One region of the Desulfovibrio sp. 86 genome, then DNA from elsewhere that is predicted to be linked to it. Evidence: riboswitches for the same ligand, from Rfam matches in the RefSeq annotation. Region 1 holds a riboswitch; each other region holds the start of a gene.
The links. Region 1 has a riboswitch for cobalamin ahead of DESU86_RS11630 (FecCD family ABC transporter permease). Riboswitches for the same ligand answer to the same signal wherever they lie in the genome.
Positions count from the first base shown of each region.

Region 2: it holds a riboswitch for cobalamin, as region 1 does, so the genes downstream of both, metE (5-methyltetrahydropteroyltriglutamate--homocysteine S-methyltransferase) here and DESU86_RS11630 (FecCD family ABC transporter permease) in region 1, are expected to answer to the same signal.
Region 3: it holds a riboswitch for cobalamin, as region 1 does, so the genes downstream of both, DESU86_RS07080 (sirohydrochlorin cobaltochelatase) here and DESU86_RS11630 (FecCD family ABC transporter permease) in region 1, are expected to answer to the same signal.
Region 4: it holds a riboswitch for cobalamin, as region 1 does, so the genes downstream of both, DESU86_RS01105 (anaerobic ribonucleoside triphosphate reductase) here and DESU86_RS11630 (FecCD family ABC transporter permease) in region 1, are expected to answer to the same signal.

Region 1 is NZ_LR738849.1:2,835,674-2,843,112, reverse strand. Features, by position in the region: gene cobI (precorrin-2 C(20)-methyltransferase) at 68-781, opposite strand; gene DESU86_RS11640 (ABC transporter substrate-binding protein) at 848-1,657, opposite strand; gene DESU86_RS11635 (ABC transporter ATP-binding protein) at 1,731-2,639, opposite strand; gene DESU86_RS11630 (FecCD family ABC transporter permease) at 2,780-3,874, opposite strand; cobalamin riboswitch at 4,163-4,342, opposite strand; gene DESU86_RS11625 (polyphenol oxidase family protein) at 4,489-5,247, opposite strand; gene DESU86_RS11620 (5-formyltetrahydrofolate cyclo-ligase) at 5,238-5,912, opposite strand; gene DESU86_RS11615 (metallophosphoesterase family protein) at 5,985-6,674, shown strand; gene DESU86_RS11610 (NAD(P)H-hydrate dehydratase) at 6,891-7,439, opposite strand, start outside.
Region 2 is NZ_LR738849.1:1,460,298-1,467,736, forward strand. Features, by position in the region: gene DESU86_RS06210 (hypothetical protein) at 1-644, shown strand, start outside; gene DESU86_RS06215 (hypothetical protein) at 952-2,796, shown strand; cobalamin riboswitch at 3,136-3,315, shown strand; gene metE (5-methyltetrahydropteroyltriglutamate--homocysteine S-methyltransferase) at 3,554-5,842, shown strand; gene DESU86_RS06225 (AbrB family transcriptional regulator) at 5,985-6,488, opposite strand; gene DESU86_RS06230 (NAD(P)(+) transhydrogenase (Re/Si-specific) subunit beta) at 7,057-7,439, opposite strand, start outside.
Region 3 is NZ_LR738849.1:1,699,171-1,706,609, forward strand. Features, by position in the region: gene DESU86_RS07070 (hypothetical protein) at 133-702, shown strand; gene DESU86_RS07075 (helix-turn-helix transcriptional regulator) at 925-1,701, opposite strand; gene DESU86_RS07080 (sirohydrochlorin cobaltochelatase) at 2,050-2,970, opposite strand; cobalamin riboswitch at 3,005-3,228, opposite strand; gene DESU86_RS07085 (30S ribosomal protein S1) at 3,395-5,107, shown strand; gene DESU86_RS07090 (sensor domain-containing diguanylate cyclase) at 5,310-6,227, shown strand; gene DESU86_RS07095 (hypothetical protein) at 6,351-6,836, opposite strand; gene DESU86_RS07100 (hypothetical protein) at 6,947-7,429, opposite strand.
Region 4 is NZ_LR738849.1:262,250-269,688, forward strand. Features, by position in the region: gene nifU (Fe-S cluster assembly protein NifU) at 1-388, shown strand, start outside; gene nifS (cysteine desulfurase NifS) at 393-1,547, shown strand; gene DESU86_RS01085 (hypothetical protein) at 1,642-1,854, opposite strand; gene DESU86_RS01090 (bacteriohemerythrin) at 1,917-3,023, shown strand; gene nrdG (anaerobic ribonucleoside-triphosphate reductase activating protein) at 3,090-3,626, opposite strand; gene nrdD (anaerobic ribonucleoside-triphosphate reductase) at 3,619-3,789, opposite strand; gene DESU86_RS01105 (anaerobic ribonucleoside triphosphate reductase) at 3,987-6,242, opposite strand; cobalamin riboswitch at 6,454-6,635, opposite strand; gene DESU86_RS01110 (hypothetical protein) at 6,817-7,029, shown strand.

The DNA of each region.
Region 1 (7,439 bases):
CTTTTTCAAAAGGGTCCCTCCCCCACAGAGCATTTCCCACCACAAAATATTTCGAAGTGAAACGGTACTAGTCGTTGCTCACGGGTTTTCTGCTGATGATCAGCGACATATAGGGCGGGGTGCCTTGTTCCGGGTCCAGCCCACGGCGCAGCTTTTCGGCGGGCTGCTCCACATGGCTGGCCAGAATACAGGAGTCCAGCCGTCCTGTGGCGCGCAGGGCGTCCGCAATGGCCGGAAGGTTGCGGTACGCCTTGAGGATAACGGCGGTATCAGCCCCATCGAGAGCTTTTTCAAGCTCGTCGCGGCTGTTGATGCCGGGAATGACGCGCAGGGTTTCGCTGTTTTCGCACAAAATGACGCCCGCGCGCGCGGCTGCCGCCTGAATGGAGGTAATGCCGGGGATGATCTCAATGGGCAGGTGGGGCGCGCGTTCCCTGAGCGTCTGTATGAGGTAGCCAAAGGTGCTGTAGACAAGCGGGTCGCCAATGGTCAGAAAGGCCGCATTTTCGCCGTCTTCCAGGACTTGCTGCGTTTTTTCGGCGGCCACGCGCCAGGCGTCGCGCAGCACGGCGCGATCCCGCGTCATGGGGAATTCCAGACGCAGCATGCGCGCGTCAGACCGCAAGTGTGGCCGGGCGGTTTCCAGCGCGGCGGAATAGTCATTTTTGGGCGAAGCCGCCGCCAGAATCACGTCCACCTTGCCGAGGGCGTTCACCGCCCGCAGCGTCAGCAGGTCTGAAGCGCCGGGCCCGACGCCCACGCCGTACAAAACTCCTGTCATGCTCAGCTCTCTTGTCCTGTGGTCAGAATGTCAGGTTAAGGGGAAATCAAGGGAAATCACAGAAAATCAGCGTGCCGCCTCGGGATGCAAAAAACGCCCAAGCTCTTCGGCGGCGTCCACAGAGCGTGGCCCAGGGCGGGCAAAAAGCTCTTCATCCACCGTGAGCACCCTGCCCTCGCGCACCGCGCGCAGGTCCTTGTAATGCAGACGCTGATCCAGGGGCTGAGGGTCGGGGTTCATAGGACCGCTCTGGATGATGTACGCATCCGGGTCAGCGGCCAGCAGGGCTTCTTCATTGAAGCGCACCAGCTTTTTTTCGTCCGTGACCACATTCCGGCCGCCAGCGCGGGATATGATGTCATCCACAATGCCGCCCCGCCCCGCCGCCAGCAGATTGGGGTACCGCACCTCATAAAAAACACGTACCGGTTTCTGGTTCTTGTAGCGGGCCTCAAGGTCAGCGAGCCGCGCCTGCCACGCGTCAGTCAGCCGGGCGGCTTCAGCCTCGCGTCCGGTGAGCTGGCCGAGCTTTTGCAGCACGCCAAACATCTGCTCAAAGGAATTCATTTCAAAAACAAGCACGTTCAGGCCGAGGGCGCGCAAGGCCTCGGTCTGCAACAGCGCTTCGTTGCGCCCGGCAAGCTGGATGACGAGGTCGGGCGACTGCTGCACGATAAGTTCGGCATTGGGGCGCATATGGGTGCCTATGGCGGGCAGATGCTCCAGACCGGGAATATTCGCGTCAGCCACGGTGCGGGCCGCAAGACTGTCGCCAGCGCCCAGCGCCAGCAAAAGCTCGTTGAAGGCTCCGTACAGGGCTATGATGCGCTTTGCCGGAGCCTCCAGACGCGCCTCATGCCCCGTATCGTCACGCACGCTGACCGGAACAACGGCGGACGCAGACGCCGACGCAGGGGCAGTAACGGCCGGAGTGGATAGTTGCGCTGGTTCAGCGGCCAGCGTCGCGGTTGGTGAAACCAGCGGCAGGGCCAAAGCTGACGACAGCGTCAAAACCAGGGCCAGCGCCAGCGTCGCCAAAACATGCGTCGCCTGGGCATGCGGCAAAGCTGTCATGACTGCGGGGGCCATGCGCCCGCGCCAGCAAGGCCTGCGGCAGGCCCCAAAGCGGGTGCGGCAAAACGCCGATAGGGATATCATAAAGGGCACTGAGCTTCTCCTCGGTAAAAACCGCGTCCACCGGACCGTCAAAAACAAGTTTTCCGGCCTTGAGGCCCAACAGCCTCGTGGCATAGATGGCCGCCAGATTACAGTCGTGCACAGCCATGAGCACGCAGGCCCCGGCGGCGCGACGGCGTTCCAGCAAATCAAAAAGTCCGGCCATGCGGGCCATGTCCAGCCCTGAGGCCAATTCGTCCAGCAGCAGGAGCGGGCTTTCCTGCGCCAGGGCGCGGGCCAGCAGCACCCGTTGCAGTTCGCCGCCCGACAGTTCCGCAAGACGGCGCGGGGCCAGCGCGGCAGCGCCGCAGGCTTCCAGGGCCTCGTCCACCGCCGCGTAATCTTTGCGGCCGTAACAGCCCAACCACGAAAGGTGCGGATACCGCCCAAGCAGGGCCATCTGCCGCGCCGTAAGCTCACGCGGGTACTCGCCGCCCTGCGGCACCACAGCCGCCAGCCGCGCGCGCTGGCGCGGCTTCATGTCCACGAGGGACCTGCCCTGAAGAAAAACCTCCCCTTCCTGCGCGTGCAGCACGCCGGAAAGGCTGCGTAACAGCGTGGTCTTGCCGCTGCCGTTGGGGCCAAGCAGGGCCAGGCATTCACCGCCCCGCGCCGCAAAACTCACGCCCTGCAATACTGGCCGCCCCCTGTAGCCGGAGCGCAGGTTGCGCACCTCAAGCATGGGCGGGGTCGCCGTAGCGGACGGGCCGCCGCTGGCGGGCCTGGCCTCGAATGGGCTGGCGGCCTGGCTTGTGCCCTGGCCTGTGTCCTGGCTTGACGCAAGGCCAGCGGGCGTGGCATCGGGCGCGGGCGCTCTCTGCGTCATGTCCGCCTCCGCACCAGCAGGGCAAAAAATGGCCCGCCAAGAAGCGCGGTAACCACGCCCACGGGCAGTTCCTGTCCGCCGTCCAGCACACTGCGGGCCAGCACGTCGGCCCAGACCAGCAGCACGCCGCCGCCAAAAAACGCTCCGGCCAGCAGGGGGCCGTGACCGCAGCCCAACACAAGGCGCAGCACGTGCGGCACCACCAGGCCCACAAAGCCGATGACCCCGGCCACCGCCACGCAGCCAGCCGTCATGCAGCTTGCCCCGGCCAGCAGCCAAAGCCGCGCGCGGCCCACATTCAGCCCAAGCTGGGCGGCCTGCTCGTCGCCCATGGTCAGAACGTCCAGCGCGCGCCAGCCCAAGGCCACAGCCAGCAGGCCAGGCACGAACGTCGCCAGCAACAGGGGCAGACTGTCCCATCCGCGCCCCTGAAATGACCCCATAATCCAGAAAACAATGCTGGTTACGGATTCCTCATTGAGCGCCTTGATCAATGCCACCAGCGCGCCCAGAAAGGCCGCCACGGCAATGCCCGCAAGTATGACGCTCTCACGCCTGAAGCCGCCGTCGCCCCTGCCGAGCCACAGGGCTCCGGCCAGGGCCAGCAGCGCGCCCGCCAGGGCCGCCGGAGCCACCAGGGCCGCAGGCCCCGGCAGGGAAATATGCACTGCCGACAAAAGGCCGCTCAGGGCTCTGCCCGCAACGCCGCCAAGGGCGATGGCGATGCTTGCGCCGCAGGCCGCGCCCGCCGAAATCCCCAGGGTAAAGGGGTCGGCAAGAGGGTTGCGCAAAACCCCTTGCAGGGCCACGCCCGCCACGGCCAAAGCGCCGCCGCACAGGGTCGCAAGGCACACGCGGGCAAGGCGTATCTGCCCCACCACCAGCATGAGCGACGTATCCTGCGGCGGCGCGGCCAGCCCCAGTTGCGCCGCCAGGGCGTGAAAAACCTGGCCCGCCGCCAGCGGAACCGGCCCGGGCAGGCAGGCCAGCGGCAGGGAAACAAGCCACAGCGCCGCCAAGGCCGCGAATGCGGGCCACAGGCGCACGGATGACAACCCGGAGGGAGAAGAGGAATGTGATGTCGCGGTCATGCCCGCCCTTTGAAGGCCCCGCGCAGAGCGCGTGGGCATAAAAAAAGCCCCTTCCCGCATGAAACATCTGTTGCTTCATGAAGGAAGAGGCCCGTATTTCCTCAATCCTGCCGACAAAATCCCGTTGCCGTGGCGGCTCATGCCGCTGCCATGCACACCCTGTTTACCGCGTGAAATACTCGCGCATGGCAGGCAAAAGCCTGTCTGCACGCATTTCGTTGCAGGGATTTTCAGTAAAATCCCTACAGAGCCGTTAATTCATTTCATCCGTTAACGGCTCTTACCAAAGGCGGGGCATGGGGCAAGGCAGGTCTTCCGGCTTGGCTCCCTCTCACCGGCCTTCCCGTTTCCAGTGGCGCTGTGTGGTGCGAGGTTGGCGAGCCTTACGGCGGCGGGTCCGCTCCCGCTTCTAACGGGATTCCCTTTTCAAGCCGGGCAACCCGGCTACCATTGCCGCGCCTACTGTAGGCGGGGGCGGCAAGCCTGTCAATGCCGGGCGGGCTGGCCAGAATCACAGGGCAGGCGGCCCTGCGCCATGGGCGGCCTGCAACCGGGCTGGCAGCCGTCTAAGCTGCAAAACATTCCGCCAGTCCACGCCGATGCCCCAACACTCTTCAGTTTTTCTCAATCCAGATAATGCTGGCCTGGCGGCCCGAAGCTCTGGCGCAACGGTAGGAGAAAAACTGGTCGTTGTTGCTGGCGGTGCAGATATCCAGACCAAAGATATTGCGTGTCGGAATACCCGCCTGCACAAGCTGGTGGCGGGTCAATCCCCAAAGATCCATGGTGCGGCTTTCTTCGTCAAACCAGGGCACGAACTGCGGCCCCCATTCCTTGTCAAAATTGATGAATTCCGCCTTGCCAGGGCCAAGGCTCGGCCCCCGGACGGCAAAGACGTCCTGCGGCCTGAGGTCATAGTGCTCGCAAAAGCGCACCACGCCTGAAAGAGGAAAGTCGCAGCGGTTGCCGCGCCAGCCAGCGTGCATGGCCGCCACGTACCTGCCGCTTTTATGCGCCAGCAAAATGGGCTGGCAGTCCGCCGTCTTGATGAGCAGGCCCAGGCCGGGTTCGGTCGTGGCCATGCCGTCCCCCTCTTCCACCGCCACCGCGTCGCAGGCCACAGGGGTCGGCTCAAAGGCCATGACATCGCCGTGCACCTGCTGCAATTCCGCCCAGCGGCGCAAGCCCTGGGATTGCAGGTCCGCCAGCAGGCTCTCGCGGTTGGCCGCCACCAGGGCCGCGTCGTCCCCAACGCTGAAGGAAATATTGCCGCCGCCGTACTCTCCACGGCACACGCCGCCGGGGCGGGTCTGAAAGGCGCAACGCACGGAATCCAGGCCGGGAAACACAAAGGGGATATAGCTTATAGGCACAACAGACGCTCTTCGGTGCATAGATGGTGAACCCGCTGATCCCAGGGGGCCAGGGGCAAGGGAGGGACAAGCTGAAAATCGAAACAGAAGCCCACGCGTGGACACTCAAGCCCGGCCTGTAAAAACCGGTCATAATACCCGCCGCCGTACCCGAGGCGGCCGCCTTCAAGATCAAAAGCCAGGCCGGGCAGCACCATCAGCGAGGGGGCAAAGGCCGCGCCGCCCGTCGGAGAGCAGGCCCTGCCAGCGCCAGCGGACACGTCTTCAGGGCCAAAACCCGGCAGGTCCGCTTCCGGCTCAACAAGACCAAAAGGGCCGGGCCGCAGTTGCTCGCGGCTGGTGCACGCCACAAAATCCATAAAGCCGGGTTGTCCGTGCCGGACGCGCGGCAGCCAGAGGGTGCGCCCTTCACGCCATGCCGCTTCCAGCAACAGGCCGGTGCCAAGCTCGTCCTTGACGCCCACGTAAAGCGCCACTGATGAAGCCTGACGCCAGCAGTCCGCCCGGAGCAGTTTTTCCTGCGCCGCCACTGCCCGCTCACGAGCAAGGTGCCGGGACTGCTCACGGCGAAGCCTGGTCATGCGCTCGCGCAGAGCCTGTTTGCGCGTGGCCACCGCTTCCGGCGGCAGCGGCCGCACGGCCTTCACAGGGGGATTTTCACTCATGCCGGGCCTTTCCTTATATGCTGAAGTATGGCAGCATTATTGCAGCGTCAATATAACAAAGGACACCCCACCATGCCAAGCTCTACCGCCCAGGACTACCTCTGGATCGCCGTTGGCGATATACATGATGAAACCGAGCGTTTTGCCAAGATTCCTGAACTGAGCCAGGCCGACGGCATCATCGTCACAGGCGACCTCACGGTGACAGGCGGCGTCAAGCAGGCGGAGCAGGTCATGGATGTTCTACGTAGCTATAATCCTATGATTCTCGCGCAGATAGGCAACATGGATCGCCCTGAAGTGGACCAGTGGCTCAGTGAAAAGGGCTGGAACCTGCACACCGTAACGCGCGAGCTTACGCCGGACACGGCCATCTTCGGGGTTGGCGCTTCCACCTTCACGCCCTTTGGCACGCCCAGCGAATTTCCCGAATCAGCTTTCGCCGCATGGCTTGAAGCCTGCTGGCAGAAGGCCCGCTCCTATCCGCACAGCGTGCTTGTGTCGCACAATCCGCCCAAGGACACGGCCTGCGACGTCATACCCGGCGACGTGCATGTGGGCTCCACTGCGGTACGCGAGTTTCTTGAAGAAGCCCAGCCGGACATCTGCCTGTGCGGGCATATCCACGAGGCACGGGCCGTAGACCGTGTGGGCCGTACCATTGTGGTCAATCCCGGCGCTCTGGCGCAGGGGGGCTATGTTCTTTTGCGCTATAATTCCGGCCAGTTGTCCGCTGAACTCAAGGTGCTGGAAGAAGAATAACGCAAATTCTGGATAAGCAATGCTCATGGCCGCGCACAGGCATTCGCCGTGGCGGCCTTTTTTTATTCTGACGCAAGGCCCAGCCATGGCAACTTTTATTCTTTTATGTTGCTGCCAGACCTGGAGCAGATGAACTTTGAACTGCTTCACTTTTCAGCGTTTTCATTCACCTGAAAAATACGATTTGCGGGAGCCGTCAGCGTGGCTGCCACAGCCTCAGTCCATTGCAAGAACAGCCTCGGCATGTTCCTGCAAAAACTCGGGCAGCCGGGCCAGCAATTGGGCCACCTGCGTGCCGGGGTCGGGCGCACAGTAGCGTGCCAGAAGCCGCGCCAGACGCGCTGCGGCGACGCTGGCCCTGCACAGGGGAATCCCCCCCGCCAGCAGGGCCGTCACAAGGCCCGTCACAAGGTCGCCCGTACCGCCGATGCACTCCATGGCAGGTTCCGAGGGCTCCTCGATGGTCGCGGCAAGGCGTCCTTCGCAGATGATATGATCGGCGCGCCCCTTGATGATGAGGTTGGCCGGGCAGTTGCCGTGCGCCTGGGCGCGGGCCAGCAACCCGGGAATATCCTCTTCCTCGGTCAGTAAAAATCCTCTGGTGTAAAAAGGATGCGGCGCTTTTTCGTCAGCCAGAAAGGCCATTTCCCCCAGGTCGGGTGTGAAAAGATCGTAGGCATCGGCGTAGCCGCTCATCTTGGCCACATACATGAAGCCCGCGTCGGCCACCAGCAGGGGTGGCGACGGCAAGGCCTGTATGGCCAT
Region 2 (7,439 bases), 1.4 Mb from region 1:
CCGGGCGCTATGGCATCATGGCCCAGCAGACGGACGACGGGTTCGGCCCTGACGGCTCCTGGTACTACACGGCGGAAACCACAGGGCAGAAGCGTCCCTTCGACTATCAGTTCGAGGACACGCTCAAGCAGGTGCGGCACGGCATCAAGGCCTTTTTTCGCGCCAAGCCCATTGCAGGCAGCCGCGACCCCGGCGGCATAAGCTCCGCCCATCTGGACGCCTTTGCCGAAATCTACTGCCGCCTCAAGGCGCGCGGCATAGCCACCTTTGTCTTTATTTCGCCCCTGTCCGTGAAAGTGCTGGACGCCATACGCCAGCGCGAGGCCGACTACCCGCACCTCTTCCACCTGCGGGAAGCCCTGCTGGCACGCGGCATTGAAGTTATGGACTTTACGGATGCGCGCACCTTCGGCTCCAGCGATTGCGAATTTGTTGACGGCTTCCACGGCGGCGAAGTAACTTATGCGCGCATGCTGCGGGATATGGCCGATCGCTGGCCCGCCCTGCTGACTTACGTGAATATGGAAAAGATCAATGCGACCATCCGTGACTGGCGCGGGCACGCCCTGGTATTTGACCCGCGCCTCACGGACAAGCCGGAAATTGATTTCAACAATTTCAACTGTCCCAAACGTAAACCATAGGCCGTAAACGGCCTGGCAAGACCCGAGCCCGGCCGCCATCCACTGACGCAGGCCGAGCCGCAGGAACGCCATGCCGCGAAGCCTGGCTAGAGCATTTTAACTTTGAAAAAGTGTAACTGCTCTAGCGCTGTACGAAAGTGCAGCTCGCCACAACGTGGCGTGGATTCAGCCGAAAATCGCATTTTTCGGCTGAATGAAAACTTTGAAATGTGAAGCATTTCAAAGTTAATCTGCTCTAGGGATGGGAGCCATGCGCCGGAACACCTCCAGTTGTACAGCAGAGCCGAAAGGCTTTGCGCAAAACAGTATGCCTGCGCGCAGGGTCGTGTTGACGGCCCTGCGCGCCACCCTTCCCGCCGTTCCAGCCCGAACCGTCGCTTTTCTGCGCGCCATCGCGCTATGGGGCTTGCTCCTCTGCGCAGCCGCACTGGGGGGCATGACGCCGCGCACGGCTCTGGCTGCGGCGGCCTCCATTCCTACTCCGACCAGCACCGAGCCCAGGGTTCATGAACCCACCGTCACCGTGCCCACAGTTCAGGCCCCTGTTGTCCCGGCGCCCACGATACAGGCTCCCGCCCTGCAGCCACCCAGCGGGGGGCAACGGCCGGGCTGGGCAGGCAGCGGACAGCCAGCAGACAATGGTCAGCCCTCCAGAGGGCGCGAAATAATGGGATTTCTTTTTGGCGGCCAGCTGTCAGAAGCTGAAGCGGCCACGCTGCAACAACAGGATGGACAGCAGGTCGGCCAGCCGGGACAAAAAAGCAACGGGCACACAGGCGCGGCCGCCGCTCTGGGGCAGGCCCCGACCCTTTCGCCAGCGCCCGTGCCGCCGCCCGCTCCCGTGGCCCCAACGCCTGCCGCGCTCGCTCCCGCCAGTCCCAGAAGCCCCGCTGCTGACGGCATGCAGCCCCAGTCGCCGGAAGCGCAACGACGCCAGCAGCAGCTGAATCAGGAAAGGGAACGCCAGCGGCAGGATCGGGGACGCCAGGGCACGCAGCGCGCTCCGCGCGCCAAGGCCGCCGACGCCAAAAAAGACGCGACCCCTGCGCCGCATAGCCCCAAAGCGTCCGAGGCGGCTTCCGCGCCTCACGTCCCCACAAATGGCGGGCACGGAAAAGCCAAAAGTGAAGAAAAGCCGGAAAGTTCCGTTACCCCCGGCAGCCCCGAGGCCCAGGCCAACGAAGCCTATCAGAAGGGCGACTACGCCCAGGCCCACGCCATCTGGCAGCATCTGGCCGAAAACGGCGACGGCCAGGCCATGAACAACCTTGGGGTGCTCTTTGACCTCGGCCAGGGTGTGGATATGGACGAAGGGCGCGCGCTCTACTGGTTTGCCCGCTCCGCTTCCGCAGGACATCCGTCCGGCATGAGCAACTACGGGCGCATGCTGGAGCAGGGGCGCGGCATTGACGCCAACCCCCAAGAGGCCGCCCGCTGGTTTGACCTCGCAGCCCGGCAGGGGCAACCCGAAGCCCAGTACAACCTCGGCCTCATGTATGAGAGCGGGCACGGCGTGCCCCAAGACCACAAGGCGGCCGCAGCCTGGTACAGCCATGCGGCGGCGCAGCAGCAGACAGACGCCCTGGCCCGCCTCGGCCATCTTTACCGCACCGGTCAGGGAGTGGAAAAAAATCAGGCACGCGCCACACTTCTGCTCTACGCGGCTGCCATGCGCGGGTCCATCCACGCCATGAAGGAACTGGAAGACATGGCCGGACCTTCCGCCTCACGCCCCAGTGCCGTGCTTTTTGGCCTGCGCCTGGACACCGCCACCCGACCCGCCATGCGCGACGCCCTCGCCAAGGCGGGCATGCGCGCGTCCCGACAGGACGACGCCTATATCTGCGACACCTACACGCCCGGCGCGCTTGTGCCCGGCGCGCGGCAGGCGGCCTTCTGCTACGGGCCAGGCCGCCCCTCGCCCCTGGGCTTTGCGGAACTGGAATACGCCGTGCCGGACAAGGCCACGGCGCAGGCCATCGTGCGCATGGTCAGCGAACGCTTCGGCGCGCCCTCCGCAGGCGAAAGCGACGACGATCACCTCTGGAACCTCGGCTCCGTCGTGGTGGCCACGCGCTACGAGCCCACGCGCCAACTTGTGAGCCTCATGTATATGATTCCCGCCGTCTACCACCTCACCCGCCAGGATTAAACGCGGAGCATTTTCTTTTGGGAATGCTTGGTGGCTGAAAAGCTTTGTGGGGGAGGGACCCTTTTGAAAAAGGGTCTCCTCCCCCACACCCCCTCCCCCTAAAACTTTTATTTAGTTCCGCTTATAACAGTGCTGCCTAAGCAGGTGGCAGGTTACTCCCGCGCCTTGCCACTCCACACAAGACCAAAACTGTTCCAAATCAAAGCAGCCTTGCATTTGCGGCTCAGCAGCATTCCGCCCTGAGACTCAAGAGCGACCCGTCACCATTCTTGGCCTGTCTGCGCTTGACACCATGCCCGCTGTTATATATCAATTTATCTAGATATTGTGATGAGAAACGGAAAACGGTGAAAATCCGTTGCGGACGCGCCACTGTAATCGGCACAAACCCGCGCCGTGCCACTGTTCACTGACCAGACCGTCAACATGTTGGGAATGCCGCAACATCGATCTGCTCCGGGGACGGGAAGGTACGGCCACGCGCAACCACAAACGCGCAGGGGCCGGAAGCCAGGAGACGCCTCATCACCTGCCGCCATCCGGCGGCAAGGCAGTACTGTCTCGCGTTCAGGCAAGTGCCCGGTCAGGCGTTGGCGCGCCCGACCAGAGCCGTGCGGCATACCAATGCCGCGCGTCGGTACGGATTGCATCCGTATTGTGAAGTGGCGGCAAGACCGGCGGGTCACACGCCATTTCAGGTATACAAGCTCTAGCGTGAAAAAGACTGCCCTTTCAACACCATATGAAAGGAGCAACCATGCGTACCCACATTCTCGGCTTTCCCTCCATGGGCAGGCAGCGCGAGCTGAAACAGGCTCTCGAATCTTTTTGGCGTGGCGACACTTTTGCCCAGGATCTCACCGGCACAGCGCACCAGCTTCAGGAAAGCCATTGGGCCATCCAGCGCGAGGCCGGCTTGAGCTACGTGACTACGGGCGATTTTTCCCTCTATGACCGCATGCTGGACACAAGCCTCATGCTTGGGGCCGTGCCCGCCCGCTTTGCCCACTGCGGCAAGGACGCCCTGACGCGCTATTTCGCTCTGGCGCGCGGCGACGCCTCACGCAACATTCCGGCCATGGAGATGACCAAGTGGTTTGACACCAACTACCACTATCTTGTGCCGGAAATCGAAGCCGACGCCGTCTGGACGCCCGGTGAACACCCCGTGCTGGAAGCCACCCGGCGCGCCGCCGCCAAGGGCTTCACGCCCAAGGCCGCCATCATCGGCCCCTTCACCTGGCTGGCCCTGGCCAAGGGCCAGAACGGCGCTGATCCGTGGGCGCGGCTGGACGAGGTGCTGGCAGCCTACACGGCGCTGCTGGAACAGCTGGCTCCGCTCTGCCAGTGCATTCAGATTGAAGAACCCGTGCTCTGCACCGAACTGCTGCCCGCCCCTGCCACCGCGCGCTTTGCCCAAACATACGCCACGCTCAATGCGGCGACGGCCCGCGCCGGATCAGCCAGACTTTTGCTGGCGACCTACTTCGGCCAGCTGAAAAATCACCTTGCTCTGGCCGTAAACAGCGGCTGCGCGGCCCTGCATATCGACCTTGTGCGCGGCTCCGGCCAACTGGACGCCGTGCTCGCCGCCCTGCCCGATCACATGGCCCTGTCCCTCGGACTGGTCAACGGACGCAATATCTGGAAGACCGACTACGCGCAGGCCGCCAGCCTCATGAACCGCGCCGTGAGCGCCCTTGGCGCTGACCGTGTGCTTCTGGCCTCTTCCTGCTCGCTTTTGCACAGCCCCGTGGATCTCGCGGAAGAAACCGACCTGCCTGCCCACATCAAGAACCGCATGGCCTTTGCCGTGCAGAAATGCGCTGAACTGGCCGACCTCAAGGCCATTGCCCAGGGCCAGGGCCAGGGCCAGGGCGCGGACATTCTGGCAACCAACGCCGCTGTGCTGGCCGAGGCCCAGGCCCATGCCGACACAGTGCTGGCACGGGTGCGCGAGCGCGCCGCCGCAGTGACCCCGGCCATGCTGGCCCGCAAATCCCCCTTCGCCGCGCGCAAGCAGGCTCAGGCCTGGCTGCGTCTGCCGCTTCTGCCCACCACCACCATCGGTTCTTTCCCGCAGACAGACCATATCCGCAAGACGCGGCTGGCCTTCAAGCGCGGTCAAATGACCCAGGCCGACTACGAAGCCGCCATCAAGGCCGAGATCGCCGCCTGCATCAAAAAGCAGGAGGAGCTTGGTCTGGACGTTCTCGTGCACGGCGAGGCCGAGCGCAACGATATGGTGGAGTATTTTGGGCAGCAGCTTGGCGGCTTCTGCTTTACGCGCAACGGCTGGGTGCAGAGCTATGGCAGCCGCTGCGTTAAGCCGCCCGTCATCTATGGCGACGTGTACCGCAAGGCCCCCATGACCGTGGCCTGGGCGCGCTATGCCCAGTCCCTGACGCAAAAGCCCGTCAAGGGCATGCTCACCGGGCCCGTGACCATCCTCTGCTGGAGCTTTGTGCGCGACGACCTGCCGCGCAGCGAGGTCTGCCGCCAGATCGCCCTGGCCATCCGCGACGAGGTGAGCGACCTTGAGGCGGCGGGCATACACATCATCCAGATAGACGAGGCCGCCCTGCGCGAGGGCATGCCCCTCACAGCCGCCGAGGCCGCCGTGTACCTGCAATGGGCGGTGGACGCCTTTCTTCTGGCGTCCACAGGCGTTGAAGACCGCACACAGATGCACACCCACATGTGCTACAGCGAGTTCAACGCCATCCTGCCCGCCATCGCGCGCATGGACGCCGACGTCATCAGCATCGAATCCAGCCGCAGCGGCATGGAACTGCTGGACGCCTTCACCCGCTTTCACTATGTGGGCGAGGTCGGCCCCGGCGTGTATGATATCCACAGCCCGCGCATTCCCACGGCGGACGAAATGGTGCGCCTGCTGCACCTGGCGCTGCAGCACATCGACAAAAGCCAGCTTTGGGTCAACCCCGACTGCGGCCTCAAGACGCGGCGCTGGGAAGAGGCGTATCCGGCCCTGGAAAATATGGTGGCCGCCGCCCTGCGGGTGCGGGTGGAGTTGTCTGCCTAGCGGGTTTACCGCATGAACTGCTTTGTGGGGGAGGGACCCTCCCCCTAAAACGCTTACTGCTGTTTCAGTCTGCGGCAAGGAGTCTTCTGTGCCCGGTCAGGGTTCCATAGGCAGAAAATTATCCTGCTCACGCAAACGCGCGTCACAGCCTGGCCATAAGGACCAGCAGCTTGGCTATGAACGGCGACAGCAGCACAATGGCATAGATGCGCACCAGGTGGTACACCATAATCATAGGCGCTTCGCGTCCCGCATCTCCGGCCAGGGCCATGATGGCGTTGAAGCCGCCGGGGCTGGTGGCAAGGTAGGCGCCCTCGGCGCTCATGCCGCCAAAGCGCATGCTTATCCAGGAGCAGCCGAGACCGGCGGCAAGAATGATAAAGGTTGAGAGCAGCATGATGGGCCACGTTTCACGCACAACGCTCAGCATGCCGGGGCTGTACATATTGCCAACGATCACGCCTACGCAGCCGTACACCACATACCTGATCCAATGCGGCATGTACGGCGTGCTGACGGCGCCGAAGCTTTTAAAGATGACCACCGCCACCATGGCCCCGGTCATGGGGCCCCCAGGCAGGTCAAAGTAGTCAAAAACCAGGCCTCCGGTGAGGCCCACGGCAAAAAGTGTGATCAGGGTCGTCATACATCCTTCCTTCACGCGGCTTCGTAGTCTTTACGTCTAGAGCAGATTAATTTTGAAATGTTTCGCATTTCAAAGTTTTCATTCAGCCGAAAAATGCGATTTGCGACAGCCATCTGCAGGCTGTACATTCTATTAATTACTTGCTGTCTTTGCGGCAGTCGTTGGCGAGTCTACGAGCCTTACGAATGGCGACAGCGATTGCACAAAACAAAATTGATAGTTACTCATGCTGTCTTTATCCGTAGCTTCCTGCGTCGCAACGGCTGAAGCAAGCGTAGTTTCCTGCGTCACAACACTTGAAGCATCCGTAGCTTCCTTCGTCGCAACGGCTAAAGCTCGGCCGAATCCACGCCACGTTGTGGCGCGCTGTACTTTCGTACAGCGTTAGAGCATTTACACTTTTTCAAAGTTAAAATGCTCTATGCGCTGGCCGCGTCATGATTAGGCGGGGCACAACCCGCCGTCCGCACTGCATACGCCCATTGCCTCCGCTCCTCAATGCCCAAAATGACAAAGGGACGCATTCTTCTCGAAGAATGCGTCCCTTCCGGGTAATCGCGCAGCTATGCTACTTCTGGAGTAAGCTTATGAGCTTGTCCATAGTGGCAGAGGCATCGCCAAGCATCATGATGACGCCGGGCTTGCCGTACAGGGTGTTGTCCACTCCGGCGTAGCCGGGCTTGTCGTCATAGTTGCAGATGATGACGTTCTTGGCCTCGCCAGCCTTGAGGATGGGCATGCCGTAAATGGGCGTGCCTTCGGCCGTGTTGGCCGCAGGGTTCACCACGTCGTTGGCCCCGATGACGATGGCCAGATCGGCCTCGGCGAACATCGGGTTCACGACGTCCATTTCAAGCAGGTCTTCGTAATCCACGTTGGCTTCGGCAAGCAGCACGTTCATGTGGCCGGGCATGCGCCCCGCCACGGGATGGATGCCATAGCTCACCTTGA
Region 3 (7,439 bases), 1.1 Mb from region 1:
ATCGCTCTGCGTGAATATCACGCCTCTCCCCGCTGGGCGCTTGCCCGCGAAGTTGCGTCATGCAATTATGTGACAGCGCGCCTCGTTGCGCCGACACCCTTTTTGCGCCAACACCCTTTTTTCGGAGACGCCATGCCCACAGGCAACATGCTGAAGCCCTGGCCGCTTCTGGCCGGATATATCTGTCTGTCTGGCGGCGCGTTTGCCCTGTGGGTACCCATACTCGGCCTGCTGCCTCTGCCTGTGCTTCCCTGCGCCTTTGTGGCGCGGCGTATAGCCATGGCGCGTCAGGACATTGTGGCCGCAGAGCACGCACGCTGGCAGCTGCGTACGTTCTGGCTGCTTTTTTTACTGCTGGTGACCTTGATGGGACTGTTTGCGGCCGTGGGCATTGTTTTCAGCGAGGCTGCGGTTCTGGACCTCGTGGAGGGCATAGGCGACGCCTACAGCGCCAACCAGATAGACATGGGCGTGGTGCTGGAACGGTTCTGGGCCATTGGCGAAATCCGCTATTTTACCTGGGCGGGCCTGCTTTGGCTGGTTCTGGCGCAGGTGTGGCCTCTCAAGCGCATTCTCCAGGGCATATGGGCGCTGTTTGCGGGATGCGTCCCCACAGGGCCCGGGCGTGGCGTAAAATGTCTTGCCCTTGTTGTGGCCTTTGCCGTGCAGGGGGGCATACTGGCCTTTATACTGGGCACCTAGAGCAGATCAACTTTGAAATGAGAAGCATTTCAAATTTTCATTCAGCCGAAAAATGCGATTCGCGGCTGAATCCACGCCACGTTGTGGCGCGCTGCACGAAAGTGCAGCGTTAGAGCATTTATACTTTCTCAAAGGTAAAATGCTCTAGGCCGGAAGCCCGCTCGTCATGCGGCGCGGGCTTTTGCATCCATTGGCGCTCTGTCGTTGCGGCGCCACACTGTTTCAGTTTGACGAGGTTTCGCGGTGGGCGTCGTCCTTGACCTGCCGCATGTAGTTGTACACGGTGTAAATGGACACGCGCATGGCCTTGGCCAGATACTGCACCATTCCCTTGATGAGAAAAGCCCCTTCTTCATCCATGATGCGCACAAAGTTGAGTTTTTCTTCCCGCGTCATGGTGGCGGGATGCTTGCCCGCCCGCCGTATGGCCGTCTCGATGATGGCGTCGCTGGTTTCGCCAAGGCAGGAGGGGAAGGCCTCGCTCATCTCCTTGCCGGGGGCGTTTTCAAAGCGCAGCAGGGCATGCAGCACACCCTGAAAGCGCTCCAGATCCGTCAGGTCAAAGTGTATGCACACAGCCCCGATGACCTCGCCCTCACTGGTGCGCAAAAAACTGATGGATGACTTGAGCGTCTGCCCTGAAGGCGTTGTGGCGGCATAGGCTATGATGTCCTGCACATTGTCGCCGCCCTGACGCCACGCCTTGGTGACCATATTGGTGGCCGGAGCGCCCACATTGCGCCCGGTAAGGGAACCTTCGATGTGGATGATGGAGTGCTCAAGGTCGCTGAAGTCGTGTACCGCCACTTCGCAAAAAGGCCCCAGCGTTCGGGCCACCATACCGGCCATGCGTTTGGCGTTGGCAAAGATGGCCTGGGTTTCCGCCATGCGGCAATGGGTTTTTTCCACATCCTGTGAATAGATGCGGGCGCTTCTGGTGGTACGGCGGGGGGCGGCAGCGGGCCGCGGTGGAGATATCTTGCGACTTTGCTTGGGCATGTGGGCCTCCCGTGGGTCACAGCTGCTCATCATGTCCGACAGCGGTGCTTTGCTATAGAATTTTATGTAGGCTACATGAAAAAAACACTATTGTGTACCCCCAGACTCCGCAAAAAAACGATAAAAACCGGTGATACGCGGCGTAAAACGCCGTATCGGGAGATTCCGGGGCGGGCTGACCCAAGGCTCTGGAAAAACGTGGGGACTGCGCCGGAAGGCCATGGCGTGGGGGCGGATAAAACAAAAGCCACCCGCACGCGGGTGGCTCAAAGGCGTAAAGGTACCGTTCCTGTGTGATGCGGCTGTGCGGCCCCATCGTGCATGCGGAAAAAGTGCTTTTGCGGGGCTTTACGGCTTTTTGGGTTCCTTGGTCAGGTCGTCGGTGCTGTCCTTGGCGTGGCGCACAAGAATGGCGGCAGCGCCGGGGGTTTCGCCAAGGCCTTTGATGTGGGTGTCAACCTTGATGCCGGCCTTTTTAAGCTGGGAAGCCCAGGAGTCGTCCTCGTCGCCTGCAAGGTCGTTGCGGGCATGGTCGCCAGCCACCAGCATGAGGGGGGCGATGACGACGTGCTTGACCTTGGCGGCCTTGAGTTCCTTGAGCAGGTCTTCAATGCTGCGCGCGCCTTCCACCGTGGCCATATGGATGTTTTTGTCCGTGGCCGTGAAAACAGCGCGCACGCCTTCAAAGGCCAGGTCTGCGCGGCCATGGCTCTGGCCGTGGCCCATGAGCACAAGGGCGGTGTTTTTGCCGCGCTGGCTTTTGGTGTCGGCCAGAATGGCGGCCAGAAGTTCCTGGGCGTCAGGCTTGGACTCAAGCATGGGGCGGCCCATAAAAACAGCCTCAAAGCGGCCGGGGTTCTTGCTCACGTCAAGCAGCACGGCCCGCTCAAGCTCGGTAAATTCTTCACCGGCCAGAACATGCAGGGACTGCACGCGCACAACCTTTACGCCGTCCTTGGCCAGTTGGGCCATGCCGTCGCTGATGCTGCCCACAGGATGTCCCTGTGCGGCCAGTTTTTTACGAATGATCTGTGATGTGTAGGCCCAGACCACAGGCGCGCCGGGAAAGGCTTTTTTAAATTCCGCGTCCACAGCCTTGAAGGCGGGCTGGGCTTCGGGAACGCTGGTGCCGAAGGCCACCAGCAAAATGCCTTCCTTGGGGGCAGCGGCATCTGTGGCGTAGCTTGTGCCGTGCACGGCAAGCGCCGCCAGCAGCAGCAGGACGAAAAGCAGCGGGCGAAGCCCGACGTGTGACAGGATGCGCGGCATGGCAACCTCCTCAATATCGCGTTGAAAGGTTCGCAAAAGGGCTGTGGCCCCGGCGGGTGTTCGGACTTGAGGGCTGTGTGGCCGCAGGGCCAGCGCCTTGGTTTCGCCTTCACCGCTTGCGCGATTGGCTGTCAAACGCCGCCCATCCTGAGCAGGCGAAAAGAAACCTTGTCCCCTCTTACCGCAGCGCGACTGTTTTCGACTTGCACGAAATTCCCCGCCAAAGGGATACAGGACAACAGGGCGCGTCAAATGTCAAGGAGGGCGGGAGGTTGCGCCAGCCGCCACATGAGGTCCTGCACAGGGGCAGCAGCGCGGCCTTCTTGGCCGTTCAGGCCGTATTTTTCCTTGTTCTTCCGGCAAATTTCTGCTACATATGCGACCTCCCTTTGAAAAAGGGAAATCATGTTTGGAGGCTGGACATATGGCAGGCTTGGAAACCGGGCACGAAACCGAAATGAATTTCGAGAGTGCTCTCGAAAACTACCTCACTTCCGATTTTGGCGACCTTGAAGAAGGCTCTATCACCAAGGGCGAAATCGTTCGCGTGGACGAAGACAATGTGCTGGTGGACGTGAACTTCAAGTCCGAGGGGCAGATTCCCGCGGCTGAATTTCGCGATGCTGCCGGCAACATGGTCGTTGCCGTGGGCGACAAGGTGGACGTGTACGTTGTTCGCAAGAACGAAAACGACGGCACCATTACCCTTTCTTTTGAAAAGGCCAAACGCATGCAGGTTTTCGACCAGCTCGAAGACGTGCAGGAAAACAACAGGGTCATCACGGGCCACATCGTACGCCGCATCAAGGGCGGGTACACCGTGGACATCGGCGGAGTCGAGGCATTTTTGCCCGGTTCTCATGTGGATCTGCGTCCCGTGCCGGACATGGACGCCCTGGTCAACCAGGAGTTCGAATTCCGCGTGCTCAAGATCAACCGCCGCCGCAGCAATGTCATTGTTTCGCGCCGCGTGCTGCTTGAAGAAGAACGCGATTCCAAGCGCCAGGATCTGCTGCGCACCCTCGAAGAAAATCAGACTGTGCAGGGCAAGGCCAAGAACATCACCGAATACGGCGTGTTCGTTGACCTGGGCGGCCTCGACGGCCTGCTGCACATCACCGATATGAGCTGGAAGCGCATTCGCCATCCCAAGGAAATGATCACCATCGGTCAGGAACTGACCCTGAAGGTGCTTTCCTTTGACCGCGAAAACAACAAGGTTTCCCTGGGCCTCAAGCAGCTTGTGCCCGATCCGTGGCAGGATATTTCCGCCCGCTTCCCCGAAGGCGCCAAGTGCACCGGTAAGGTCACCAACCTCGTTGACTACGGCGCGTTTGTTGAACTGGAAGCCGGCGTTGAAGGTCTTGTGCACATTTCTGAAATGTCCTGGACCCGCAAACTGCGTCATCCTTCCCAGATGGTTCACACCGGCGACGAAGTCGAAGTGGTCATCCTGGGCGTTGACGGCGACAAAAAGCGCATCAGCCTCGGCATGAAGCAGGTTCGTCCCAACCCCTGGGAACTGGTGGCCGAACGCTATCCCGAAGGCACCATCCTTGAGGGCGTCATCAAGAACATCACCGAATTCGGCATGTTCATCGGCATTGAAGACGGCATCGACGGCCTCATCCACGTGTCCGACATTTCCTGGACCAAGAAGGTTCGCCATCCCAACGAAATATACAAGGTCGGCGACACCGTGCAGGCCAAGGTGCTGACCGTTGACCAGGAAAGCGAAAAGTTCACCCTGGGCGTCAAGCAGCTGGTGGACGATCCCTGGGGCCACGTGCCCACCACCTACCCCGTGGGCTGCACCATCAAGGGAACCGTGACCAACATCACCGACTTCGGCCTCTTTGTTGAAGTGGAAGAAGGCATTGAAGGCCTGGTGCATGTTTCCGAGCTGTCCAGCAAGAAGGTCAAGACCCCGGCTGAAATCTACAAGGAAGGCCAGGAAATCCAGGCCAAGGTCATCCACGTCAGCGCTGAAGAGCGCCGCCTTGGCTTGTCCATCAAGCAGATTCAGGAAGTGGAAGAACGCCGCAAGCCCAAGGAATTCCATTCCGGGCCGCAGGAATCCGGACAGAGCCTGGGCGACCTGCTCAAGCAGAAGTTCGAAGAGAGCGAGAACGGCTAGTCCGTTTGAGAGCAAGCATCAAGGGCGCTTCCAGTGGGAGCGCCCTTTTTGCATCATCGGATTATCGGAACACCAGCGGCGGACGGCGGCCGTTTGGCGCTGCGCCTGAACGCATCGCATATGGCATTGTAACGCAATTGCCACATGAATTTCCTCGTACAAAAAGTCGTGACACAAAAGCCCGCAGCCTGGATGAAACGTTATGGATAATGTTACAGTGTTCGACATGAGTATGGTGCTGGATCTGCTACCCAACGCCATATTTATCAAAGACGAGAATCTGCGCTTTGTTTTTGTGAACACGGCCTATGAAAAAATGTTCGGCGCGCAGCGAGAGGACGTTTTGGGAAAGTCCGTGCTGGAAGTGGCCTATTTGCCGGAAGAAGAACGCAAGATGTATCAGGCCGATGACCTGGCCACCCTCGAGACCCAGGTGTTCAAGCACTATATTTCCAGTTACAGGTTCGCCGACGGCAAGATGCACACCTGCCTGCACTGGAGTGGCGGCTTTACGGGCGCAAACAACGTGCGCGGTTTCCTCGGGGTGATTGTGGACATCACGGAGCAGAGCCGCACCATCGGCACGCTGCGCAGCCAGCTGAACTCGATGCTCAACAGGGTCAGGCTGGCGGACGAGAGAAGTCTGAAAGATTCGCTCACCCAGTTGCGGACCAGAAAATATCTCGACCTTGTGCTGGACAGGTACGCCAAGGTGGAAAAGCGGCCATTCTGCTGTGTCATGCTGGACGTGGACAGGTTCAAGGACATCAACGATACCTTCGGGCATCTGGCTGGCGACAGCGTGCTCAGGGAGGTGGGGGCGGCCATCCGCCAGTGTGCGCACCGCGATGACATAATCTGTCGTTATGGCGGGGACGAATTTGTGATTCTGCTGCCCAACCGCGGCCTCAAAAATGCCGTGCCCACGGCGGAAAAAATACGCAACGCTGTGGCAGCAAATGTGTTCAGGCCGGACGGCAAGCCCGTGAGCGTGAGCCTGGGCTGTAGCGAGCACAGCGGCCATGGCGACGGCCTGCAAACCCTGCACGAGGCGGACAAGGCGCTGTACGCGGCAAAGCAGGCTGGCCGTAACCGTGTCTGTGCCGGACTTGAGTGGTGACATGGCATGAGGGGCGCGCATGCGGCAGCATGGCGGTCATTCTGAACAGCGGTATATTCCCTATATAAAAACCGCCCGGCTTGTCTGAAGCCGGGCGGTTTTCGTATACCTTGGTAAACCGCCCTATTCGGGGAACAGGATTCTTTTCAGAAACGTGTCGATCTTGTCGTCATTACCGGTGATGGAGTCATACGCGGTTTGCAGCGAGGCGGGCCATTCCTTGTCGCTGGCGTCGCTCATGAACATGATGAGGTAGTCATGGTCGGCCACCACATCCACGTTCATGAGCATGCCGTTGCTGGTGGCGGTGAAGGTCCAGCCGCCGTCCTCGGAAGGTTCGGGCGTGCCGCCCTTCATCTGCCGCGAAAGCTTGGCTGCAAAATCCTTGTCGGAAAGGTTGCCAGCCTCGCCCTTGGTGTACAGGGCAATGGAAAAGAAGGCTTCTTTCGAGGCCGTTACGGTCACGACGCCGTCTTTTTCCTGAGTGGTGCAGCCGGCGGGCACATCTATGCTGAAATGGGCGAACTTCACTTCCTTGGCCTGCGCGGGCAGGGCCAGGGCCAAAAGAACCAGACAGTAAACGGGGAACATGAGAAACTTTTTCAGCATTTTGTCCTCCTGAAAAACGGGCATTGCTGGGCAAGCTTTGTCACGCTGTCCGGTATTTGTCCATTAAAAAATATGGCTGTGAAAATTTAGTAAATATGGTGAGTTATGCGCTATCTTGCCGTAAGGATTTTGTGCAGCAGGGGGGTCAGTTCGGGCGTCTTGCCCTTCACCGAGGCGTAGGCGCTGCTGAGGTCCTCGGGCCATTGTGCCTTGTTCAGGTCGGTGAACAGCTCCACCACGTGCGCTGCATCAGCCATGACAAGCACATCAAAGGGCACCATGGCGATTTTTACCGTAAAGCCATAGCCGTCTTCTCCCACTTTGCTGACAGGCCCGCCCTTGAGACTGCGGGACAGGTTCTCGGCGTGTTGCTGCAGCGTAACATCCTTGGCGCGGTCGGTTACGTTAATGGTGAAAAAATGGTCTTCATCGTCAAGCACAAAGAGCGCGCCGTCCCGCGTCATAAAGTTGCAGGAGTCAGGAATGTCAGCGGTCACAAAGGCCAGGTCATAGGGCTTGGCATGGGCTGGGGCCGCGACAAAGGCCAGACTCAGGGCCAGCAGCAAAAAGGTCAGGAAACGCTGGTGCGGCATACTATGTTCT
Region 4 (7,439 bases), 2.6 Mb from region 1:
CATTCGCGAAAACGGGCTCAAGACCGTTGAAGAGGTCACAAACTACACCAAGGCTGGCGGCGCGTGCGGCGAATGCCTGGATGAAATCGGCGAGATTCTCGCGGCCGAACTCAAGCAGAAGCCTCTGGTGGAGTTGAAGCCCAAGCAGCGGATGACCAATGTGCAGCGCATGCAACTGGTGCTCAAAACCATTGAGGAAGAAATCAAGCCTCTCCTTGCGGCCGACGGCGGCGACATTGAACTCGTTGATGTGGACGGACTGCGCGTGGTGGTCTCGCTGCGCGGACGTTGCGCGCAATGCCGCTCCAGCGATGTGACCATCCGCGACCTGGTGCAGCGCCTTTTGCGTGAACATGTGGAATCCGACCTAGTGGTTGAGGAGGCGTAAGGCCATGAGAACCATCTATCTGGACAACAATGCCACGACGGCGGTGGCGCCCGAAGTTCTGGACGCCATGCTGCCCTACCTTTCCGACCTCTATGGCAACCCCTCCAGCATGCACACCTTCGGTGGGCAGGTAGCCGACGCCGTGGACGCCGCCCGTGAAAGTCTGGCCAACCTTCTTGGAGCCAGCGCGGACGAAATCCTGTTCACCTCCTGCGGCTCTGAAAGCGACAACTCCGCCATCTGGACGGCCGTTCAGACGCAGCCGGAAAAACGCCACCTCATCACCACCCGAGTGGAACACCCTGCCGTACTCAACGTCATGCAGCACTGGGAACGTCACGGCTATCACGTCACCTATCTTGCCGTTGACAACAAGGGCAGGCTTGATATGGACGAGTATGCGCAGGCCCTGTCTGAAGACACGGCGCTTGTGTCCATCATGTTTGCCAACAATGAGGTGGGCAATATCTACCCCATACAGCGCATGGCCGAGATGGCCCACGAAAAGGGCATACTTTTTCATACCGACGCGGTGCAGGCTGTGGGCAAGACCCCCATTGACCTCAGCCATCTGCCTGCGGACATGCTGTCCCTTTCCGGGCACAAGCTGCACGCGCCCAAAGGCATTGGCGTCCTGTACATCCGCAAGGGCGTGCGCTTCCGCCCCTTCCTGCGCGGCGGCCATCAGGAACGGGGACGCCGGGCCGGCACGGAAAACGTGCCCTACATAGTGGGCATGGGCGTTGCCGCGCAACTGGCCCTGGATCATATGCAGGAAGAACGCCTACAGGTGGCCATGCTGCGCGACAAGCTGGAAGCAGGCATCCTTGAGAGCATCTCCGATTGCAGGGTCAATGGCGATGTGGAAAACCGCCTGCCCAACACCTCCAACATTTCCTTCAAGAATGTGGAGGGCGAGGCCATCCTGCTCATGCTGGACAGGCTGGGCATTTGCGCCAGTTCCGGATCGGCCTGCACGTCCGGCAGTCTGGAACCTTCACATGTGCTGCGCGCCATGGGCGTTCCTTTCAACTACGCGCACGGCTCAATCCGCCTCTCCCTGTCGCGCTATACCACTGAAGACGATGTGAATTTTGTGATTGAGCATTTTCCGCAGGTCATTGAAACGCTCAGAGCCATTTCGCCCTTCAAGAACTAGAGCGTGTTACTTTTGAAAAAAGGCAAAATGCTCTAACGCGGCGCGAGAGTGCGGTTCGCCACAACGTGGCATGGATTCTCCCGCAAACCGCATCTTAGGGCAGAATGACAAACTGATGAGAGCTCATATCCTCATCGATATTCTGTAAAAGATTGTACCAACCGGATTCGCCCGGCAGGTCTCTTTCCACTCCCGCCGTGGCCAGTGAGGTTTCACTGGCCACGGCGGGAAGCCCCAAAGCCAAAGCCTGGAACAACAGGGCATCCCGGCCGCTACACAACGGGGCTGGCTGCTTTTTTGGAGCCATTGCCAGAAATGCCTTCTAAAATTCCTTCACAGCCAAAAACCGCCATGACTCAAGGATAGAGCATGCCTGCTTTTTTTATTCTTTTAGCTGTTTCGCCAGCCATCAGCGCGCTGGGACTGCTCCTCTCCCCTCCCCTGTCATATGCCGCAGGCACGGCAGGGCTTGTTTGTGGTTTTGGCGGGCTTTTTCTTCTCTACCAGGACCTGCTCAAACCTTTTAAAACCATTTGCAGCAGCCTCAGAAAACCAGGCACACTCAACCTTCCCCCTGTCACTGATTGCGGCGCGTTGTGCCACATGGCCGAGCTTATGGCCGCACACGATGAAGCCCATACCCGGGAGGTCGCGTCCGCCCGACGCGACCTGGACAAAATGCGGCAGGACGCCGCTGAATGCCATGAAAAATACACGATCGCCATGTCCGGTCAGGTCATGACCAAGGACAGCCTGCACGAGGCTGCGCGCAAACTGCGCCTGCTGGCGGCCGATCAGGCAGAGCAGGAACGTAAGCTTGCCGGTATTTGCCCGGAACTTGCGGAAACGGCTTTTTTTGGCGGGCTCACCACCCAATGGATGGACAAGGTTGCGGCAGAACTGGAATATTGCGAAAACTACCTGGCCCAGATGAACGCCTTTCTTGGCGATACGCCAGCCTCCTCCATGCAGACGGAAACGGCGCGGGAGGAAGAGTTCTTTCAGTGGACGCCCAGCTATTCCACCGGGGTCCCCGTTATTGACGGTCAACACAAATTGCTGCTTTCATACGTAAACAAGTTGCACAATGGCCTTCGGCAAGGCAGCGATTCCGTCCTTCTTCTGGAAATTCTCGATGCACTGGCCGGATACGCCTTTACGCACTTTACTACCGAAGAAATCTTCTTTACCTACACCGACTACCCTTTGTGCCATAAGCATATTGAGGAACATCAGTCCTTTAAAAATAAAATCATGCTCTTTCGCGAAGCGCTGCTGCAAGGCAAGGCTGATGTGGATCTGACCCTGCTGGAATTTTTGAAGACATGGCTCATTGAGCATATCCAGGGCATGGATGTGTCCTTTGCCCCTTATGTGGCGCAGCATCACAGCATTGCGCTGAAAACGGACGACAGCGCAGCAGGCGGCGCAGAGCGCAAGGACCGAACAGTGCCGCATCTGCCGGATCATGAATAAAGCCCGCCAATGGCGGGCTTTATTCATGGTCAGACAATGAAACCGAAACGCTGGTACTCTCTGATGCTACAGGGGAGGTTTATCAGGCTTTTCAAGCTCGGCCGCAATATTTTCACGATCTTTTTTGCTCAAAAGACGCTGATTGGAGCTCCCTCGAAAAAGCAACTCCAGATCGCGCAACTCTTCCATATACGGGCCGTCGATCAAAAGGTCGGTGAGATCCAGCAGGCGTGCTGTCCAGATGTCATCCTGGGCGCGCCGCCACAAATCCTCAAAAGTATACCCTGTGTAGGTAATCACGGTCTTGCCCTTGCCGCGCACCCCCTGTGCCACTGAGCACAAGGGGGGCGCCTGAGCAAACGGTTCGCCTCCGGAAAGGGTCACTCCCGCAAGCAGGGGATTTTCGTCAAATTGCTTGAGCGCCTCTTCCACTGTAAAGAGAAAGCCGCCCTCAAAGCTGTGCGTCTGCGGATTGTGGCACCCCTTACAGCGGTGCGGGCAACCCTGAGTAAACAGAACGTATCGCAACCCCGGCCCGTCCACTATGGATTCATCCACAATGCCGGACAGGCGCATGGGTTGCGAAGACGCCTCATTAGGCATGCTTGACCCTGTCATGTTCTTCAGCGCGTTTGGCATTGTTAAAGCGATCCAGCGTACCCACAAGATAGCCGGTGATACGGCGGGTACGTTCAAAGGTCATGCCCTGGCCCACCAATTTCTGCGCGGGCTTCACTTCGTCAAACAAACGCGATTTCATCAACATAGACTTTCTCCTTGCACGTAATAAATAATAAGTATGGGGTTCAGGCAGTCCGCCGGAGCGGCCGCCACAACAGCAAGCAACATGAATTTTTCGTTTTGAGAATTTGCATTCTCAAATTTTTTACCACCGTGCCGGTCTGGCATTCCAGTGGCGGACGCTCACCCGCGCCGCGCGGAGCGGTTCTAGGGCGAACAGCCCTAGCTCCATTGGGGAATATGGGGATACTTTTTGCGCAGTTCGTCAAGAAGCTCGGCACTGACACCCTCGCCTTCCTTGCGGCCGCACCGTGGGCAGCAGTCATTAATGACGCCCACATATCCGCACAGGGGATCACGATCAAGCGGATGGTTGACCGAGCCGTAACCCACGCCATGGTCGTGCATGAAACGGATAATGCGCTCAAAAGCTTCAGGATTTTTGCAGGTATCGCCATCAAGCTCCACATAGGTGATATGGCCCGCGTTGGTCAGCGCATGGTATGGAGCCTCAATCTCGATTTTTTTAAATGCCTTGATATGGCAGTACACGGGCACATGGAAGGAGTTGGTATAGTAATCCCTGTCCGTAATGCCGGGAATGCTGCCGAACTTGCCCTTGTCCAGAGAGACAAAGCGGCCACTGAGGCTTTCCGCCGGAGTCGCGATGAGCGAGAAGTTCAGCCCTGTCTTTTCCGACTCGTCATCGCAGCGCTTGCGCATATGGCTGATGATTTCAAGGCCGAGCTTCTGTGCCTCTTCACTTTCGCCATGGTGCTTGCCAAGCAGGGACATGAGGGCTTCAGCCAGGCCGATGAAGCCCATGCTGAGCGTACCGTGCTTCAGGACCTCTTCAATGCTGTCGTCCCAGCCCAGCTTATCGGAGTCAAGCCAGATGCCCTCGCCCATGAGGAAGGGGTAGTTGCGCACCTTTTTGGAGCTCTGAATTTTGAGCCTGTGCATAAGCTGGCGAAAAACCAAATCAATCCTGTCGTCCAGCAGAGCAAAGAACTTTTTGACGTCGCCTTGGGCTTCAAGGCCCAACCGGGGAAGATTGACCGAGGTAAAGCTCAGGTTGCCGCGTCCGCAGGTCACCTGCCTGTCCTTGTCATAGACATTGCCGAGAACCCGCGTGCGGCAGCCCATATAGGCCACTTCGCTGTTGTAGTCGCCCGGCTTGTAGTACTGCAGGTTGAACGGAGCATCCAGAAAACTGAAGTTCGGGAACAGCCGCATGGCTGAAACCTCGATGGCCAACTGAAAAAGGTCGTAATTGGGATCTTCTTTGTTGTAATTGACCCCGGACTTCACCTTGAAAATCTGCACGGGAAAGATGGATGTTTCCCCGTTGCCGAGGCCCGCCTTGGTGGCCTTGAGCAGGTTCTTGGTCACCATGCGCCCTTCGGCGGAGGTGTCAGTGCCATAGTTGATGGAACTGAAAGGCACCTGGGCCCCTGCGCGCGAATTCATGGTGTTCAGGTTGTGGATAAGGGCTTCCATGGCCTGATAGGTGCGCCGCTCGGTATACTTCAGGGCTTCCTCAGCGGCATAGGCATGGGCTTCACCCAACATGGCCTTCTGTTCCGCTGCGACGGCCTGATCAAGTTTGCGGCCAAATTCTTCCATATTGCCAAGGCGCGGGCACAGTTCAACGCTGGCCAGCAGTTTTTCGGTAAAAGCCGCCGAGTCCTGGGCTTTCATATGCATGGCAATACGTACAAAGGAGCTAAAGGCCCTTTCGTATTCCTTGCGATACGTTTTAATGACGCCTTCGCTCATGGCGAAGTCGAAATGCGGCACACTCTGACCGCCGTGCATTTCATTCTGGTTGGCCTGGATGGCTATGCAGGCCAGAGCCGAATAGCTTTCAATGGCGTTGGGTTCGCGCAGATAACCGTGCCCGGTGGAAAAACCGTTTTTAAACAGCGGGATAAGGTCTATCTGGCAGCACGTTTCCGTGAGCATGTAGAAATCTTTGTCATGAATATGGATGTCGCCATTGATGTGCGCGGCCGAGGCATCCTTGGGCAGAATGTAGTTGTCGATAAAGTACTTGGACCCCTCGGATCCGTACTTGAGCATGGTGCCCATGGCGGTATCGCCGTCAATATTGGCGTTTTCGCGCTTGATGTCTTCGTGAAGGGCAGGAGAATACGTAAGCTTTTTATAGATATCCATGAGATACGATTCCGCATTACGGATTTTCGTATGCTCGGCGCGGTACAGGATGTATGCCTTGGCCGTCTTGGCGTAGTCGTACTGGATCAGCGTTTCTTCAACAAGATCCTGAATTTCTTCAACGTGCTTGAGGCTGCGGGCATCCAGCTTTTTGCAAACTTTTTCAGTTACGAACAAAAGGTCTGTAGGGGACATATCCTCACCGCCAACGGCCTGATTGGCCTTGGTAATGGCGTTGAGAATCTTGACAGAATCAAAAGGCACTGCCGTGCCATCGCGCTTAGTGATGCTGGCGGGCATGGAGGAAGACTCCCATAACAACTGTGAAAAAAACTGTGAAAAAAGTTCGTTCGCATAACGAACGAAGGGGACACCAGTAACGTATGGGGCGGTAAAGTAAACCCAGGGGCAAGCCTGTAGCCGGGAACAGGTCGTTCCCGCAAAGGATTGGCCGGCAAAGGCCCCGTGCCGACAATCCATAGTATGACTGTTAGGGATTATACCCGACAGCCGTTGGGTATTGTTGAAAGCAGGTCTTCCGGCTTGCCAACCGCCTTTCGGCCTTCCCAGGGCATTGCCCCAGTGGCGCATGAAGAAAGGCGGCGTTTGTGCGGCTTACGGCGGCGGGTCCGCTCCCGTTTTTCACGGGATTCTCTATTAAGCCCATAGGGCGCTTTCAATGTCTAGAAAATCTCAAAAGAACTGCATCCTGTCAATTGGGGTAAGCAAAAAAGGCTTCCTAGTCACGTAGGAACAGTGCAGTTTTTATTGATAAATTTTATTATAAAGCGTTCATTCAAACCTGAAAAAAGGCCGCAAAAAAGTACTGGGCGCGAGCTATACCCTGCCCGAAAATACACTGCCGGAACCGCCATTGAAAGTTCCGCAGCCTTTTATATGTTTGGCTGATGACTCCCTTGGTGCGAGCAACAATCTAGCGCACTGCCCTGACGATTTCAAGGCTGTTCAAACCCTTGGCTACTGCGGCTTTGCAGATGCGGCCTCTGGAAAACCGCACCATTTGCCATTTTTACAGGGGCATATTTTTTTAAGAAATATTACCAAGAAGCGTGAAGACAATTCATAATATACAATAAATTCAGTTAAATATACGTAATTAACTGGCAAAATGATCTTGTCCCGGCCGTATAAACATGGGCATGCCGCACGTATCGGTGATGCCTGCACTCCCCCCTGTCCCGTGACGCAGGCATGCTCCTCTGCGCAAGCCCACGTGCCCTCCCGCGAACCCCCGCGCGCAAGGCGTTCTGACTGAAAGACGCGGCCCTTGGCCTCCTTTTTCACCATACCAACATACAGATACAGTAAGAGTTTTAGGGGGTGGGGGCGTGGGGGAGGAGACCCTTTTGCAAAAGGGTCCCTCCCCCACAAAAAAACTTCAAACGGTTGCTCCCAGCCATCAGACAAAAACCTCCGGCCCTGGGGCCGGAGGTTTTTTGTCAGTGTGTGTCACAGGGCTCGTGTGTACTCTCAACC